Regions from separate parts of the Sporosarcina pasadenensis genome, predicted to be linked through region 1. Evidence: riboswitches for the same ligand, from Rfam matches in the RefSeq annotation. Region 1 holds a riboswitch; each other region holds the start of a gene.
The links. Region 1 has a riboswitch for S-adenosylmethionine ahead of AB1K89_RS12735 (methionine biosynthesis PLP-dependent protein). Riboswitches for the same ligand answer to the same signal wherever they lie in the genome.
Positions count from the first base shown of each region.

Region 2: another riboswitch for S-adenosylmethionine. It lies ahead of AB1K89_RS06515 (methionine ABC transporter ATP-binding protein); the one in region 1 lies ahead of AB1K89_RS12735 (methionine biosynthesis PLP-dependent protein).
Region 3: another riboswitch for S-adenosylmethionine. It lies ahead of AB1K89_RS11760 (aliphatic sulfonate ABC transporter substrate-binding protein); the one in region 1 lies ahead of AB1K89_RS12735 (methionine biosynthesis PLP-dependent protein).

Region 1 covers NZ_JBFEGM010000008.1:177,660-183,639, reverse strand. Annotated here, with positions in the region: gene AB1K89_RS12755 (nicotinate phosphoribosyltransferase) at 1-809, opposite strand, end outside; gene AB1K89_RS12750 (MATE family efflux transporter) at 921-2,258, opposite strand; gene AB1K89_RS12745 (DMT family transporter) at 2,272-2,586, opposite strand; gene AB1K89_RS12740 (DMT family transporter) at 2,588-2,926, opposite strand; SAM riboswitch class I at 3,064-3,170, shown strand; gene AB1K89_RS12735 (methionine biosynthesis PLP-dependent protein) at 3,240-4,376, shown strand; gene AB1K89_RS12730 (NADPH-dependent FMN reductase) at 4,414-4,983, opposite strand; gene AB1K89_RS12725 (hypothetical protein) at 5,150-5,305, opposite strand; gene AB1K89_RS12720 (hypothetical protein) at 5,345-5,470, opposite strand.
Region 2 covers NZ_JBFEGM010000003.1:220,581-226,560, forward strand. Annotated here, with positions in the region: gene AB1K89_RS06490 (acyl-CoA dehydrogenase FadE) at 1-636, shown strand, start outside; gene AB1K89_RS06495 (arsenate reductase family protein) at 709-1,068, shown strand; gene gcvH (glycine cleavage system protein GcvH) at 1,150-1,533, shown strand; gene AB1K89_RS06505 (toprim domain-containing protein) at 1,654-2,001, shown strand; gene AB1K89_RS06510 (thioredoxin family protein) at 2,014-2,322, shown strand; SAM riboswitch class I at 2,384-2,488, shown strand; gene AB1K89_RS06515 (methionine ABC transporter ATP-binding protein) at 2,585-3,598, shown strand; gene AB1K89_RS06520 (methionine ABC transporter permease) at 3,591-4,259, shown strand; gene AB1K89_RS06525 (MetQ/NlpA family ABC transporter substrate-binding protein) at 4,322-5,167, shown strand; gene AB1K89_RS06530 (dicarboxylate/amino acid:cation symporter) at 5,325-5,980, shown strand, end outside.
Region 3 covers NZ_JBFEGM010000007.1:205,763-211,742, reverse strand. Annotated here, with positions in the region: gene AB1K89_RS11770 (AbgT family transporter) at 1-1,200, shown strand, start outside; gene AB1K89_RS11765 (amidohydrolase) at 1,271-2,569, shown strand; SAM riboswitch class I at 2,819-2,931, shown strand; gene AB1K89_RS11760 (aliphatic sulfonate ABC transporter substrate-binding protein) at 3,092-4,075, shown strand; gene AB1K89_RS11755 (ABC transporter permease) at 4,092-4,931, shown strand; gene AB1K89_RS11750 (ABC transporter ATP-binding protein) at 4,945-5,664, shown strand; gene acsA (acetate--CoA ligase) at 5,666-5,980, shown strand, end outside.

The DNA.
Region 1 (5,980 bases):
AACGCGATGTCGCCGCTGTCGAGGCGGATGCCGATGAAATTAATTTGATCGCCAAGCTCTTTCGCGACTTGGATAGCCGTTGGAATCCCGATTTTCAGCGTATTGTACGTATCTACGAGGAATACGCAGTCCTTATGCCGTCTGGCGTAAGAGTGGAACGCTTCGTATTCGCTTTGATACGCTTGAACCAATGAATGGGCATGCGTTCCCGCAACCGGAATGCCGAAGCGTTTGCCGGCACGTACATTGCTCGTCGCCTCGATGCCTCCGATGACTGCTGCGCGCGCTCCCCAAACTGCCGCGTCCATTTCTTGCGCTCGCCTACTTCCGAACTCCATGACAACTTGATCTTTGACGACTTGCTTAATGCGGCTCGCCTTCGTCGCGATGAGCGTCTGGAAATTGACGATATTGAGAAGCGCTGTCTCGATTAGCTGGGCTTCCGCTAACGTCGATTCCACTCGAAGAATCGGTTCGTTCGCAAATACAAGTTCCCCTTCCTTCATCGAATAAACATCGCCCGTGAAACGGATATCCTTCAAATAGGCGAGGAAGTCATCTTTGTAGCCGAGCTCCTCCTTCAAATAGGTCAAATCGCTTTCACTGAAATGGAAGTCCTTTAAATAATCGAGGATCCTCTCGAGCCCCGCAAAAATCGCATAGCCGTTCCCGAATGGCAAGCTTCTGAAGTATAGCTCAAATACCGCTTTCCGTTCATGGATCCCATCCGCCCAATATGATTCCATCATGTTGATTTGATAAAGATCTGTATGTAGTGCCAAACTGTCATCTGCATATTTCGAACTCATGCCAAATCTCCTTCTTCCGCATTCTTCTGATAGTTCCAGTATACACTATTTACCCTCAATTCGACGGAAAATAACATAATCAAACATCTCCGTAAACCTGTATAACTCGCTTCAATCCCCGAAAATTTCGGCTTCCTTCCACTTTCCGTACCGATAATAAAGAAAGGCGATCATGCTGCTAATGACAAAGCTGACGCCAATTCCGACGGCTATCCCCTTCTCTCCCATGAAGCCTGACAGGAAGTATGTGACGGGGTAACGCAATATCCAAAACGAGATGATATTGAGCACGAGCACTTGGAACATCGCCCCTGACGCCCTGACTGCCCCGTTCAACACGAAGTTGATGCCTAGGAAAGGATAGAAAAATGCAATCATCTTCAAATAGTCCGCCCCAAAACGGACGGCATCCGCATCACTTATGAAAAGGCGGATACCAGCCCCCGCAAAAGCGTAGACGATTCCCGCGATGGCGAACATGATGCCAAGGTTATAAAGAAAGCCGATGAATGTAATCTTGTGGACGCGGTTCCATTTTCCAGCCCCGATATTTTGCCCAGCCATACTATTCACTGCCGTTCCAATCGCTTGCGCCGGCAACATGATCACGCTATCGAGCCGCTGCGCAGCACCGTATCCTGCAACGACTGCCGGGCCGAAAGAAGCTACGACACTCATAATCGCCATGACGCCAGCTGAAATGACGCTCATTTGCAAGCCCGCTGGTATGCCCAATTTCAAAATAGCAAGCACTTCCCGCTTCGCCGGGATATGCGGCTTCGAAAACGGCACCAATTTCTTTCGGACGGAATAAATGGCGCCAGTCGCAAATGCGACTCCTTGGGACACGATCGTCGCTATCGCAGCTCCTTGGACGCCCCATCCGAAGACGGCGATGAAAATCGGATCTAGCACCGTATTCAATAGGACGGCGGTCAACACGAAATAGATCGGTGTCTTGGAATCGCCGACAGACCGGAACACTGTGTTGATGAAGTTGTAGCCGAACAGAAACAGGATTCCGAAAAAGTTGACACGCAAATAGGACGTCGCCATGTCAATCATCGACTCAGGAGTTCCAAGCAATGCTAAGATCGGCTTTGCTAAAAAGAAACCTGCAAAGCTTAAGACGACGGACATGATCGCAAGTAGAACGACGAAAGCGTTCAAATAATTGCGCAATCCCGTCTCGCTTCCCCTCCCCTTTTGCTGGGAGAGGATTGTGAGCGCCGCATTATTCAGGCCGATGACAAATGAGAGGACGGTGAAAACGACTGTGCCCGAAATCGCGACCGCTCCAAGCGCATCCGCACCAATCAGATTCCCGACCCATAGGCTGTCGATGAATTGATACGACACTTGCAAAAGGTTCGTTAAAATGATCGGAGCCGAATAGAAGATCAGCTGCTTCGCAAGCGGCCCTTCCGTAAAATCATATTGCTTCGCCACAGCGCTCCCTCCTTCATCCAAATAACTTCAATCCGACCGCCCCTCCGATAATCAAACAGAGGAAAAACATCCGTTTCCATCCGGCCGCTTCCTTGAAAAACATAATGCCCATCAGCACCGCACCCGCGGCACCGAGTCCCGTCCATATCGCATACGCCGTCCCCATCGGAATATCGCGCATCGCAAGTGACAAAAACCAAAAACCGACCGAAAATGTCACAATAATTAGCAACAGACGGGGCCACGACCTTTTCTGCAAATAAAGATTAATGGCCATGACACCGAAAATCTCACCTAAGCTGGCGATGACTAAATATACCCAAGCCATCTCAATCGCCCCCTTCCGCTGCTTCACCGGATTCGACCGTCGTCATTTTAATCCCAATGACCCCGATGATGATAATCGCGATGAAGATCACCTTTGCGATGGAAAACTCCGCATGGAAGAACAGGAAGTCTATAAGGACAATCGCCGCCGCACCCGAGCCGGTGAACACTGCATATACCGTCCCGGACGGAAGCGTCTCGCAAGCTTTAATAATTGCATAGAAACTGATGATAATGGCAACGACGGTCCACGTCCATTCGAGTGCCGTATCGGAGTACCGAAGTCCAATCACCCAGAATATCTCAACGATCGCCGCCAATAAAACATAAAGCCAAGCCAATGGAATCCTCCTCGTCTTTCAACATGCCTACATTATAGCAAAAGTCCCCAGAAATTTTTCCTCCGGAGAGGCTTGCAATCTAACAAGGAACATGATAACTTTAAATAAATCATTTTTCTAACAATTGCATATTTTGATTCTTATCAAGAGAGACGGAGGGATTGGCCCGATGAAGTCTCAGCAACCAGCCCGATATTGGTATGGTGCTAATTCCAAAAGGCGTGGAACGTCTCGAAGATAAGAAGATTGATTTCAACGATGTTGGAGGCCCTCTTCTTAATTGAAGAGGCCTCTTTTTTAATAGACAAAGGAGATGGGCAACTTGACAAAGCAAAGCATTAACACGAAATTGGTGCAACTAGGAAATCAGAGCGATCCGAGAACTGGGGCGGTCAACCCTCCCCTTCATTTTTCGACCGCCTACAAGCATGATGGATTAGGACTTTCCACGGGATATGACTATATACGAACGAAAAACCCGACCCGGACGGTTCTTGAGGAAGGCATCGCAAATTTAGAAAACGGCGACCGCGGTTACGCGTGTAGTTCGGGCATGGCGGCGATCCAGCTCGTCATGTCCCTGTTCAAATCGGGGGATGAACTGATCGCTCCCGACGACCTGTACGGCGGGACGTTCCGTTTGTTTGACCAATACGCCAATCTGTATAACATCCGGACCTCGTATACGTCTTTTGAAAACGTCGAGGAAGTAGAAAAGCTCATTACTGGAAAAACGAAAGCTATTTTCATCGAAACACCGACAAACCCGCTCATGCTGGAAATCGACATTGAAAAGTATGTGGAGCTCGCAAAAAAACACGACTTGCTCGTCATCGTCGATAATACGTTTTTGACTCCGTATTACCAACGCCCGATCGAGCTCGGGGCGGACATCGTCATCCATAGCGCGACGAAATATATCGGTGGCCATAATGACGTGCTTGCAGGGCTCGTCGTCGCAAAAGGAGAAGAATTGTGCAACCGTTTAGGAGAGAACCATAATGCGATCGGTGCAACGCTTTCGCCGTTCGATTCTTGGCTCGTCATCCGCGGGTTGAAGACATTGCATGTCCGAATGAAACAGCATGACGCCAACGCAAAGGAACTCGTCTCCTATTTGGAAAGCGAACCGCTCGTCGATGACGTACTCTATGCCGGAAAAGGCGGCATGATTTCATTCAGGGTGCGGGAAAGCGAATGGGTCGATCCGCTTTTGCAAAACTTACGGCTCATCACATTTGCCGAAAGTCTCGGTGGAGTCGAAAGCTTAATTACATATCCGACGACGCAAACCCATTCGGAAATTCCCGAGGAGGTGCGGGAAGAGCGCGGTGTCGATAGGCGTCTATTGCGCCTCTCTGTCGGATTGGAGGAAGCTGAGGACTTGATCGACGATCTTAAGCAAGCCCTCGCCATTGCCGCGGAGACGACAGCTGTGAGTCAGCAATAAAGAAAGGCCGTCTCGGTGAATGAGACGGCCTTATTTATTAGGAATTGATTTCAGCCAAAGCTTTTCTTTGCGAATAGAACGCGATGAAGTTGTTGACGACGTTATCTAAGAAGTCGATTGTCGCTTGGTCTGTCAATTGTCCCGCTTCATCCATCTTTTCATGGATGGAACCGATGTACACTTCATTATTCGGCAATAGTGCTGGAGAGAGCATCGGGTTCGTCAAGATTTCACGCAAGTGGATTTGCGCGCGGACACTTCCCAACACGCCCATTGAAGCGCCGATCATGAATGCAGGCTTGTCTTTAATTGCGAAATTGCTTCTAGAAAGCCAGTCGACAGCATTTTTCATTGCCCCTGGAATGGAGAAGTTGTATTCCGGAACTGCAAAAAGGACCGCATCCGAATCTCTCACATTATCCAAGAAATCCTTCACGTTTTCTGGCTGGTTGCTTTCTATATCAACGGAAAATATATCGACATCATTAATGAAAACAGGTGTAATATCGAGTTGACCCGCATATTTCTTCCTTAAATACTCAACCACTTTCAAGTTGTATGAAGTGGAGCTTGTACTGCCGATAATCGCTTTTACTGAAATTGTCATGATGGAGGACTCCTTTTCGTTTTTCTGCTTAGCATGACCTCACTATTGGAAGGTATGCATCTCCTAATGTAGACTCATCGATTATCTCACATTCAAGATATCTTTTTAAAAAATATGCTCAAACGAAAAGAACGTCCCCCATTTGCCTCAGGGGACGTTCCATTTATTAATTGAAGAAGCTGAAGAAAATCATCCAGAAAGGAACGGTTTTCCGCTCTTTCCGTTTCCGCTTGAGCGCTCTCTGCTCGAGTCGATACTGTTCGACTTCCTGTCGCATATCTTCCACTTGTCGTTGAACTACTTCTCTATCAATGAAATGCATAATTATTATTCTCCTCTTGGAGAGGAACCTAAAACAAGATTACAATCGGCGTTCACCTGTTGTGCCGCCATTTATGATATCTATCCATTTTGGAGATTCCCACTCCGTCAATTTTTTCGTAGTTTTTTGTTTAGTTCGTTCATGTTTTGCATATTGAATAATCATTTTGCTTTTCCTCCTTTGTTTTTTATTTGAATCAACTCAACTGCGGGCTGCTTCGCTACCCACTTTCCAGAGACTCCACCTTCAATACTTTCCGTTGTTGCCCTACATTCATCATCGGAAACACTCCTTTTCAATTTTTTATATGTTACACGCAAAGCGTGAAAACACCGAATTTTCCTTCAAATGAAGACACAAAAAAGCACACGCCTTTTGCATAAGCGTGTGCTCATATAAAAGAACGGCATACCATGCCATTCCTCGGTCTACAATTAGAAAGAGAGATTTGTCAGGCACGGACTCGATATGAAGTTTAGTTGGATAGCAATTGTGTTTTTCATGTTCCGTACCTCCTTTTGATAATTAGAATAACTTACTTATTGAGGATACCATTTCCATTAATTTATTGTCAATAGGGAATTTGAGAAAGATTCTCTTTTTTATTTATTTCATTACTGTAAGGATGGCAAGTGCTTCATGTAATAGTGTATGATATTCATAAGAACTGCTTCA
Region 2 (5,980 bases), on a different contig from region 1:
GGTTTCATGCAAGAGTATGAAGTGGAGCGCGCTTACCGCGATTCCCGCATTAACCGTATCTTCGAAGGAACAAATGAAATCAACCGTCTGATCGTGCCAGGCACGTTCTTGAAAAAAGCGATGAAAGGCGAATTGCCTTTGCTTGAACAGGCACAAAGCTTACAGGAAGAGCTGCTCATGATGATGCCGGAAGAAATCGGAGACGAAGCGCTAGCACAAGAAAAAGTACTTGTGAAAAATGCGAAGAAAATCGGTTTGCTTGCAGCGGGAATGGCCGCTCAACGTTTCGGCACAAAGCTTGAAGCAGAGCAGGAAGTTCTTGTGAACATCGCCGATATCGCAAATAACATCTTTGCAATGGAATCCGCTTTGCTCCGTACGGAGAAAGCGATTGCTAAAAACGGGGAAGAGAAGGAGAAGCAAAAGATCCTTTACACGGAAATCTTCTGTCAAGAAGCTTTCGAGGCAATTGAAAAGGATGCGAAGGAAACACTTCTTGCATCTGTCGAAGGGGATAACCAACGCATGATGCTCTCTGCATTACGCAAATTGACGCGTTCAAATCCATACAACATCATCGCGAAAAAACGCGAAGCATCCGCCAAATTAATCGACGCCGAAAAATACGTAGTCTAATAGGCACACCGCCCTGGTTTTTATCCTGGGCGGTTTCTCTGTTATACTTGGAGAAAATGGAGGTGTTGCAAAATGGCGATGACTTACTATGGATATCCAAAATGTGGGACTTGCAGGAAGGCGAAAAAGTGGTTGGAGAACAATGGGTTGGAGTTCGAAGACGTCCACATCGTTGAAAATCCACCGACGAAAGAGGAACTTCAACAAATGATTAGTAACTCCGGACTTGATATTAAAAAATTCTTCAATGTGAGCGGGATGAAATACCGTGAATTGAACTTGAAGGACAAGCTTCCAGGAATGACGGATGACGAAAAAGTGGCGTTGCTAGCTACAGACGGCATGCTTATGAAACGACCGCTTGTAACAGATGGCTCGAAAGTGACTGTCGGCTTCAAGGAAGACCAGTTTGAAGAAGTGTGGGGAGCTTAATATACTTTCTTGTCTTTACCATCGGAATATGTCAAAATTAATACTGAAGTGACTAAATGTATACTTATGGAGGGGTACGGGATGAACACACCTAAAGACTTGCGTTATTCAGAAGAACACGAATGGGTAAAGGATGAAAGTGGAAAGTATCGTATTGGTATTACTCATTTTGCACAATCCGAACTTGGCGATATCGTTTTCGTCGAATTACCACAAGTTGGAGATGAAGTGAAGACTGGCGAGCCATTCGGCAGTGTTGAATCGGTGAAAACTGTATCTGAATTGTATGCTCCAATCAGCGGTAAAGTTGTCGAAGTGAACGAAGAATTGGAAGACAGCCCTGAGCTAGTGAACGAATCTCCGTTTGAAGGTGCTTGGATGATCGTTGTAGAAGCATCAGACGCATCAGAACTCGATGCACTTATGTCAGCTGAAGACTATGACAAAATGACTGTCGGCGAATAAATAATTAAGTGGCGCCTGGATCTTTGACTCCGGCGCTTTTTTCAATGGATAGGAAACGATAATCTCTCGGTATGTGGGTAAACTTCCAAGGTAAGGTCTTTTTTACGGAGGTGTGGGAATGTGCAAGTAGAATATCAAAAAGTCATAATCGTCGAAGGTGGATCGGACCGGAAAAGGTTGCAAAAGGTGCTTTCGGAACCGGTTGAAATCATTTGTACGAATGGGACAGTCAGTCCGTACCGCATCGAAGAGATGCTTATGCCTTATGAGGATTGTGAGATGTACGTTTTTATGGATGCCGATGAATCCGGAGAGAAGATCCGGACTTTATTCAAGAGGGATTATCCTGAAGCCATCCATCTCTATACCGAACGGGCATATCGCCAAGTTGAAACGACTCCATACCGTGTGCTTGCAGCTATCCTCCTCTCCGAAAATTTTGATGTGCATCCCGAATTTTTACTATGAAGGTGATGAATTGTGACGAATATCGAAAACTGGACACGTGAACAGTGGGAAATGAGCAAAGAAGATGCTCGTCAATCGATATTTTATTTATATACTCCGTTGTGCGGAACTTGTGCGGTAGCTTCTAAAATGGTGGAAGTCATTGCTGCCATGAAGCCGGAGCTGCCTATCGGGAAGGCTGACTTGAATTATGTAGAAGATCTCGCTGTCGATTATGAAATCGAAAGCGTCCCTTGTTTATTAATTCAGAAGGATGGAGAAGTGATTCATAAAGTTTACGCATTTCACTCCATTCCGCACCTTCTTGAGAAAATAGGTTGACATACTTCAGATAATCATGATATAAGTATATCTATTAACTTAACATTAACTGAATATGTCGCTCTTATAGAGAGAGGTGGAGGGAAGTGCCCTATGAAGCCCGGCAACCGTCACGAAAGTGAAATGGTGCCAAGTCACACAAAGCGTTTGCTTTGAGAGATGAGAGATCGGATTGACGTTTATTTCGATATAACGTTTTAGCCTTTCTGCTTATCTGCAGAAAGGCTATTATTTTGGACAAGATAGTGTAGAGGTGATAATGATGATCCAATTGAAAGACGTCAAAAAAAGTTTTGGTACGACCAACGCTGAAATCTTGGCGGTAGATAATGTGTCCCTCAGTATCGACGAGGGGGAAATCTTCGGTATCATCGGCTATAGTGGTGCCGGAAAAAGTACATTGATTCGCCTATTGAATGGTCTTGAGACACCAACGACAGGAACAATCAAAATTGGTAACCGTGAAATATCGGCATTTACAGGCAAAGAGCTACGGGAAGCCCGCCAAAAGATCAGCATGATCTTCCAACATTTCAATTTGCTCTGGTCCCGTACCGTTAAGCAGAATATTGCTTTTCCACTTGAAATCGCGGGCGTGAAGAAAGCGGAGCGTGAACGGAAAGTGGCGGAACTGATCGAGCTCGTCGGACTGAGCGGAAGAGAAAATGCCTATCCATCAGAGCTATCAGGCGGTCAAAAGCAACGTGTCGGAATTGCTCGGGCGTTAGCGAACGATCCAGAAGTGTTGCTATGCGACGAAGCGACATCAGCGCTCGATCCGGAAACGACAGATGCCATCCTTGATCTGTTGACAAATATCAATGAACGGTTAGGTTTGACAATCGTACTGATCACACATGAAATGCATGTCATCCGGAAAATTTGCCATCGTGTGGCAGTTATGGAGGCAGGGAAAGTTGTAGAACTCGGTCCTGTGCTTGAAGTGTTCCAATCACCGCAAGCCCCGATTACAAAACGGTTCGTATCCCAAGTGACGGAACCGGAAGGAACCGAAGAGGTACTTGCCCACATACCAGGCGGCACGCTCATCAAACTCGTCTTTGTCGGGGAAAGGACAGAGCACCCGGTGCTTGCGAGCTTGATCCGGAAATATGACATTGACGTAAATATCGTTCAAGGGAATATTTCCCACACGAAAGGCGGCGCTTACGGTTCGCTCATTTTACAGCTTCTCGGCAATGAAAATGATATTGATCAGGCAATTGCCTATCTCCATGAACTAGGCGTACAGACAGAGGTGATCGGCAATGATTGAAAATTTATTTCCCCATGTAGATTGGGAAAAGATGTGGGTAGCTACCATTGAAACATTATATATGACCGGGCTTTCTACTTTATATACATTCATTTTTGGGCTCGTTCTAGGTGTTCTTCTATTCTTATCGAGTCCCGGCCAACTTTGGACAAACAAACTGATATATGGTGTAACGGGAGCATTCGTCAATATTTTCCGTTCTATTCCCTTCATAATATTAATCATTCTATTAATCCCGTTTACAACGTTGATCGTTGGAACGATCCGTGGTCCGGAAGCTGCAATCCCGGCCCTTGTCATCGGAGCTGCACCGTTTTACGCGCGAATGGTTATGATTGGCTTGCGTGAAATCGACAGAGGCGTCATCGAGGCCGCAAGATCGATGGGTGCAAAAACAAGTACGATCATCTTTAAAGTTTTATTGCCCGAATCGATGCCCGCCCTCATTTCTGGTATTACGGTAACAGCGATTGCGCTCGTAGGCTATACTGCAATGGCAGGTGTAATTGGTGCTGGTGGGCTCGGGAACCTCGCGTATTACGAAGGATTCCAGCGAAGCCGCACCGATGTCATGATTGTCGCAACGGTCATTATCTTAATTATTGTATTTGCGATACAGATTATCGGAGATTTCGCAGTGAAGAAATTGGACAAACGTTAATTTACAGGGTTGCAAAGTCTCCTGTTAATTATAAAAATCAGCTATGAATGGAGAGAGGGTTTATGAAAAAGGTATTATCGGCATTATTATTGACGGTTCTTGTGCTTGCATTGGCAGCATGCGGAACGAAAGATAAGGAAGATGGGGCGAAGGGCAGCAAGAATGCTTCTGGTGAACAGACGAAACTCGTAGTCGGTGCTTCCAATACACCACATGCCGTCATTTTGGAAAAAGTGAAGCCGTTGTTGCAGGAAAAAGGCATCGACTTGGAAATTGAAACATACCAGGACTATATATTACCGAACAAAGACTTAGAATCAGGTCTATTGGATGCGAACTATTTCCAGACCATCCCTTACTTGGAAAGTCAAATGGCTGATTTCGGCTACGACTTTGTCAATGCGGGAGGAATCCATATCGAACCGATGGGTGTCTATTCGAAGAAATATAAATCATTAGATGAATTGCCTGACGGTGCAACGGTCCTTATGAGCAACTCGGTTTCGGATCATGGTCGTGTTCTTGAAATGCTTGAAGAAAATGGCTTGATCACACTTGCTGAGGGTGTTGATAAAGTGAAAGCGGAACTCTCAGATATTGTGGACAATCCGAAAAACCTACAGTTTGAGCCGGATTACGAAGCAGCATTACTTCCAACTCTTTACAATAATAATGAAGGCGATGCTGTTTTGATCAACTCTAACTATGCAATCGATGCGGGCTTGAACCCACTTGAAGATTCAATCGCCATTGAAAAAACGGATTCACCCTACGTAAACGTCATTACGGTTCGTTCTGGTGATGAAAACAGCGATGCAATCAAAGCGCTTGTAGAAGTGTTGACATCCGAAGAGATCCAAGAATTCATATTGAATGAATGGAATGGCTCTGTCGTTCCTGTTAAATAATTGAGTAAAGCCGTCTGCTTCCGTTTTCGGAGGTAGGCGGTTTTTTATTATCCTGATAAAGTATAAAAATTCATAAAGGTGTTCCCATTTTTTCTTTGCTATGGTAAAGTGGTTTTATTGTTTTAATAAACATTTGTACATTTGAGGAGGACATTTTATGAAAAGGAAGTTAGGCCTCATATGGCGAATCATTATCGCTATAGGGCTTGCGGTGGGCATAGGTCTGTTGCTCCCAGAAATACATGAAGGTTTTGCGCACTGGTTCACCAGGTTATTCGCGACGTTCAACATGATCTTTGGCGGTTTTCTAAACTTTGTAGTACCGTTTATTATTATTGCATTCATAGCACCTGGGATAGCGAAACTTGGTAGTGGGTCTGGAAAATTGTTGGGGTTGGCTACTGTGCTTGCATATGCTTCTACGATTGCAGCAGGAATCTTGGCATATTTTGCTGCAACATCGATTTTGCCTAATTTCGTAGGCAACATCGGCTCTAAATCTGTTGAAAACGCAGGGCAGTCCCCGGCTGTCACATTTTTTGAACTTGAAATGACTCCTGTCATGGGCGTCATGTCGGCACTATTGCTCGCTTTCATATTCGGTATTGGCATGGCATCGATCAACAGCAAAACGATGCTATCGTTCTTTGAAGAGTTACATACCCTAATTGAAAAAGTCATAACGTTCGTCATCATCCCGTTATTACCTTTCCATATTTTCGGCATATTCCTTAACATGACATACAGCGGGCAAGTGGCGAAAGTGTTGTCGGTCTTCTCACTCGTATTCGTTATGGTAATCGCGCTCCATAT
Region 3 (5,980 bases), on a different contig from region 1:
GGGTTGTTGGATTATGCGATTCGTAAAACGATTCTAAAGGCCCCTCGTGCATTAGTAACGTATGCAGTTGTTTTTGTGGGAATCATGGGTAACTTGGCGTCAGATGCAGCGATGATTTTAATTCCCCCATTGGCCGCAATGGTCTTCTACAAAATGGGGCGTAATCCGATTGCAGGTTTAGTGGCTGGATTTGCTTCTGCAGGTGCAGGGTTTACAGCGAACCTATTGATTGTTGGAACTGACGCTCTTTTAGCGGGTATTTCTACTGAAGCTGCTAAAATTATGGATGAAACATTAGTCGTTACACCAGTGGATAACTGGTATTTCAATATCATTTCTGTTTTTGTATTAACGGTAGTTGGTGCATTGATAACAGAAAAAATCATCGAACCAAGGCTTGGTAAATATCAAGGAGAAGCAGTAGTCGTAGATGTCGAAGAAAATCCAAGAGCTGGAAAAGCATTTAGAAATGCCGTCATTGCCGGATTAGTGTATTTAGCAATCCTCATCGTTGCAATTAATGTGCCAAATAGTGCTTTGAGAAGTGAAGATGGTGGATTGATACCATCGCCATTCTTATCAGGTATCGTTCCTATTATTCTGTTTTGGTTCTTAACGATTGGTGTTACGTATGGAATAACATTAGGGAAAATTAAGACGTCAAAAGACGTAAGTAAATATATGGCTGAATCGATCAAAGACTTATCAGGTTATATCGTTTTAATATTTGCAATCTCCCAATTTATCGCTTACTTCAACTGGTCAAATATTGGGATTTGGATAGCAGTGAATGGGGCGGAATTCCTTACTGAAATTAATTTTACAGGAATGTGGCTAATAATCGGCTATATACTTCTAACTGCAATATTAGAGTTTTTTATTACTTCAGGTTCTGCAAAATGGGCACTGGAAGCACCGATATTCGTACCGATGTTTATGAAGCTAGGATATCATCCTGCGTTCACACAATTAGGTTATCGTGTAGCTGACTCATCTTTTAATATCATGACGCCATTAAATCCATATCTTGTCGTGATTCTATCGTTTATGCAAAAATACGATAAAAAGGCTGGCATTGGGACATTGATGTCACTGATGATACCGTATTCACTTATATTTTTAGGTGTTTGGATCATTTTAATTGCAATCTTTTACACTTTCAATTTACCACTCGGACCGGGAGTTACACCATTTCTATAAGATAAATGCTAACATGAATGTAGCAAGTTAGGCAGATGCATGTCTTATAAACGATAAGGGAGATTGATACATGATGGTCTTAGATCTTAATTCCGATTTATCGAAAAAAGTAATTGCTTGGAGACGGGATTTTCACCAATTTCCGGAAACAGGGTTTCTTGAAATGCGAACGGCTTCGATTGTAGCGTCTATCCTAGATGAACTAGGGTTTGAATTATCAATGGGGAAATCTGTAATGTCGGTAGATCATTGCATGGGGAAACCGGATGATCAGGCTACGAATGCACATTATCAATGGGCAATCAAGAATGGAGCTAAGCAAGGCTATGTTGCAAACTTTTCCGATGGATATACTGGTATAGTTGCAACACTGGATACCGGTATAGAAGGACCAACAACCGCCTATCGATTTGATATGGATGCCCTTGATATTAACGAATCGGAGTTGGACAGTCATTTCCCTAAGCAAGAGGGATTCAGATCAAAGCTTCCCCATAAAATGCATGCGTGCGGTCATGATGCCCATACAGCAATTGGATTAGGTTTGGCGACAGTTATTGCTAACAATAAAGAAGCCTTAAAAGGGAGAATCAAATTGATCTTTCAACCTGCTGAGGAGGGAACACGCGGCGCGAAATCAATGGCGAGTGCTGGAATCGTAGATGATGTAGACTATTTCATCGCCTCGCATGTTGGGACAGGGGTCCCCCATCAACATTTCGTTGCTTCGAATAACGGTTTCTTGGCCACATCGAAACTGGATATCACTTTCAAAGGTAAGGCATCCCATGCAGGAGCACAACCTGAAGAAGGAAATAATGCATTGTTAGCTGCTGCCAATGCGGCATTAAATATTCACGCAATCTCTAGGAATTCAAAAGGGATTTCAAGAATTAATGTCGGTGAATTACATGCTGGTTCAGGAAGAAATATAATCGCAGATTATGCGTTTCTAAAAGCAGAAACACGCGGGGAAAATTCTGAAGTGAATCAATTTATAAAAAGTCAGTTAGAAGCGATTATTAAAGGTGCAGCACAAATGTATCAAGTCGATTATCAAATTGATACAGTCGGTGAAGCACTTAGTAGTCAAGGATCGAAAGAGTTGGCAGTGATTCTCCAGGGATGTGCAGAAGAGTCAGCCATGTTAAAAGAAACAGCTTTGGAATCAAATGACGCGGCTGGTTCCGAAGATGCAACTTATTTCATGGAACGAGTGAAACAAAATGGTGGACTCGCAACATATTGTATTTTTGGCACAGACCTTCCTGCCGGACACCATAATGAACAATTTGACATCAATGAAGAAACGATGCTTGCAGCCGTAGATGTCTTATTTAAATCAGCTATACAATTAAACAGTCTTTAAGATCAGTAGTAAAAAAGGGAATCCTCGGGATTCCCTTTTTATGTTCCATCGAAAATTTATAAGTAATTATGAATAAAAATAAATAAATATAATATACTGTGTAATCCCTGTCGTAGCAGTCAATGAAACTGAATTAGCATGCACTATATTTTAAAATAATGAAAATATGAGTTGACAATTTATTTTTATCTGTTTATACTAATTTTCAATCAGTTAGATTTTGAAAATGATTTTGACAATTACATACATCTCTTATTAAGAGTGGCGGAGGGAATAGGCCCGATGAAGCCCGGCAACCAACAGATGAATTGATCTGAAAAGGTGCTACATCCTACAGGTGTTTTTAGCCTGGAAGATAAGAGGAGGAATTTTGCAGCCCTCTTCTTATTGAAGAGGGTTTTTTATAATCATTAAGTTAAAACCGGATTTGTGCATAGATAAATCCGACTATGCCAATAGGAACAGTTAATGATTGGGTTAAATTGATTTTCCATATAAAAATGAGTTTAGGAGGAAATGAACATGAAAAAATGGATTGCATTAATATTAACGGTTATCAGTATAACGATTCTGATGTCAGCTTGCTCATCCAGTGAAGGCAAGGAAAAGGTGGAGTTGAAAAAAGTTGTGTTGGATTATGCATATTACTCGCCAACTAGCCTAGCGTTGAAGGAATTTGGTTGGGCAGAGGAGGCGTTTGTGGAACAAGGGATTGAAGTGGAGTGGGTACTCAGCCACGGAAGCAATAAAGCACTTGAATTTCTAAATTCAAAAAGTGTCGACTTCGGTTCGACAGCTGGGGCTGCAGCATTAATCGCCAAGTCGAATGGTTCACCCATTGAATCGGTCTATATTTATTCGAAGCCGGAATGGACTGCGCTTGTTGCCACAGGCGATTCGGACATCACATCAGTAGAACAATTGAAAGGTAAGAAAGTGGCTGCAACGCTAGGGACGGATCCATATATATTTCTTCTCCGCTCGTTACAAGAAGTTGGGTTGTCGTCCAAAGACTTGGAAATTGTAAATTTACAACACTCAGATGGCGCTAACGCTCTTTTGACAGGTCAAGTAGAAGCGTGGGCAGGGTTAGATCCACATATGGCAAAAGTTGAAGTCGATTCTGGTGCAAAGTTATTTTTACGTGATCATGAAAAAAATACGTACGGAACACTGAATGTCAGATCTGAATTTGCTGAACAACATCCTGAAGTAGTTGAAACAGTGATTGAAGTGTATGAGAAAGCACGGAAGTGGGTTTTGGAAAATCCGGATGAGGCAGCCGACATACTTGCAAAAGAAGCTGAGATGCAATTGGAAGTAGCGAAAAAGAGTTTAGAGCGTAATGACTTCTCGGATCCAATCCCTGGACAGAAACAAATCGATGAACTGACTGCAGCGGGTGAAGTGTTGCAATCAGAAAATGTAATTAAAGGGAATGTGGATATCCGAACGATTGTAGGAGAATTGATTACTGATCAATTTGCAAAAAAAGTTATCGAATGAAATAGGGGGAATAGACATGACGGTCAATATTGACGAAAAAGAATTGTTTAAAGTAAAAGCAAAAAGATCGGTCAAAATTAACTTTGAAAATAAGGTGAGAGGTTTAGCTCTTGGCTTGATCATTCCATTCATTCTATTAGTCGTTTGGGAAGCGGCTGTCCGTTTCAATTGGCTCGATGCCTATGTCTTTCCGGCTCCGACAACTATTTTGCAAAAAATTATTGAGTTAGCCCAAGAAGGGACACTTTGGGGACATGTGGGAATTACGTTCTTTCGGGTTATGATCGGATTTCTAGCAGGAACAATTGCCGCGGTTATATTGGGATCCATCGTCGGTTATTTTAAATGGTTTGAGCAGTTGATGGATCCATTAATTCAAGCGTTTCGCTCAATTCCATCTCTAGCCTGGGTTCCGTTGTTTATCTTATGGATGGGTATTGGAGAGTCGTCAAAAGTGATGTTAATCGCTGTCGGTGTGTTCTTCCCGATCTATCTGAACATCGTCTCAGGTATTCAAGGTGTAGACCGTAAGTTAATTGAAGTCGGTAAGATCTATCATTTTACTCCGTTGCAAATTGTTCGTCGTATCATCTTGCCCGCTTCACTTCCTTCGTTTCTCGTCGGTCTACGTAGTGGTGTCGGATTAGGCTGGATGTTCGTCGTAGCTGCGGAGCTAATGGGAGCAAGTCAAGGGCTTGGGTATTTGCTAGTCGTTGGTCAGAATACGTATTCGCCCGAGCTTATTATCGCAAGCATTATTTTATTTGCATTGTTAGGGAAAGCAACCGATTCGTTGTTGAAGTCATTGGAAGCACGTGCATTGAAGTGGCAAGACAATCTACAAAACCAACTATGATGGAGGGATGACGATGCTGAAGGTGGAACATGCATCAAGGACGTTCAATAACGGACTTGCAGGATTCAAAGATATTTCATTTTCCATTAAGGAAGGGGAGACTGTTGGGATCTTAGGAACGAGTGGATGCGGAAAAAGTACATTATTACGCGTTTTGTCCGGACTCGATCAAAACTATGAGGGGGAAATCGAATTTCTGGGTGAGGGGGAACAGCCAATTGGGATGATCTTTCAAGAACCGAGACTAATGCCTTGGCTTACCGTAAAAGAGAATATTTTATTCGGTGCGAAAGATGAGAAGGAGAAACAGGCAACGGTACATGAGTATTTGAATCTTGTCGGTTTGTCTGATTTTGATGCTCATTATCCGAAAGATTTGTCTGGAGGAATGGCGCAACGAACCGCAATTGCCCGGGCACTAATTGGCGAGCCGGATGTCTTGCTTCTAGATGAACCTTTTAGTGCATTGGACGCTTTCACTAAAATGCAATTGCAGGATTTATTGTTAAAAATTCAACAGAACCGTTTAACAACGATGGTAGTCGTTACGCATGACATCGATGAAGCACTTTACTTATGCGATCGAATATTCATCCTCGGAGGTCAACCCGGCACATTGCAGGCGGAGTTGTCGATTGACGTAGTGAAACCGAGAAATCGGGGCGATTCGTTCTTGGCTGCTAAAAAAGCGGAAATCCTTGAGCTTTTACATATCGAAAAGGAGGTTGTCTAACATGGCTAATGAGGAAGTGATTTATCCATCTGAAGGGAATTACAACATTACAGCTGAACTCCCTTCAAGAAACGATTTCACATGGAAAAGTATCGAATCAAATTTTAGTTGGTCTTCTACTGGAAAGGTGAATATGGCCTATGAATGTGTCGACCGCCATGTCGTGGAAGGGTTTGGAGAGAAAGTCGCTTTACATTATTTTGGTGAAAAAGAAGAGTCTACACTAACGTATCGCGAACTGAAAGAGAAAACAGATCTATGGGCTACTGTATTAAAAAAGAAAGGAGTGAAAAAAGGGGACTTCGTCTTTATCTTT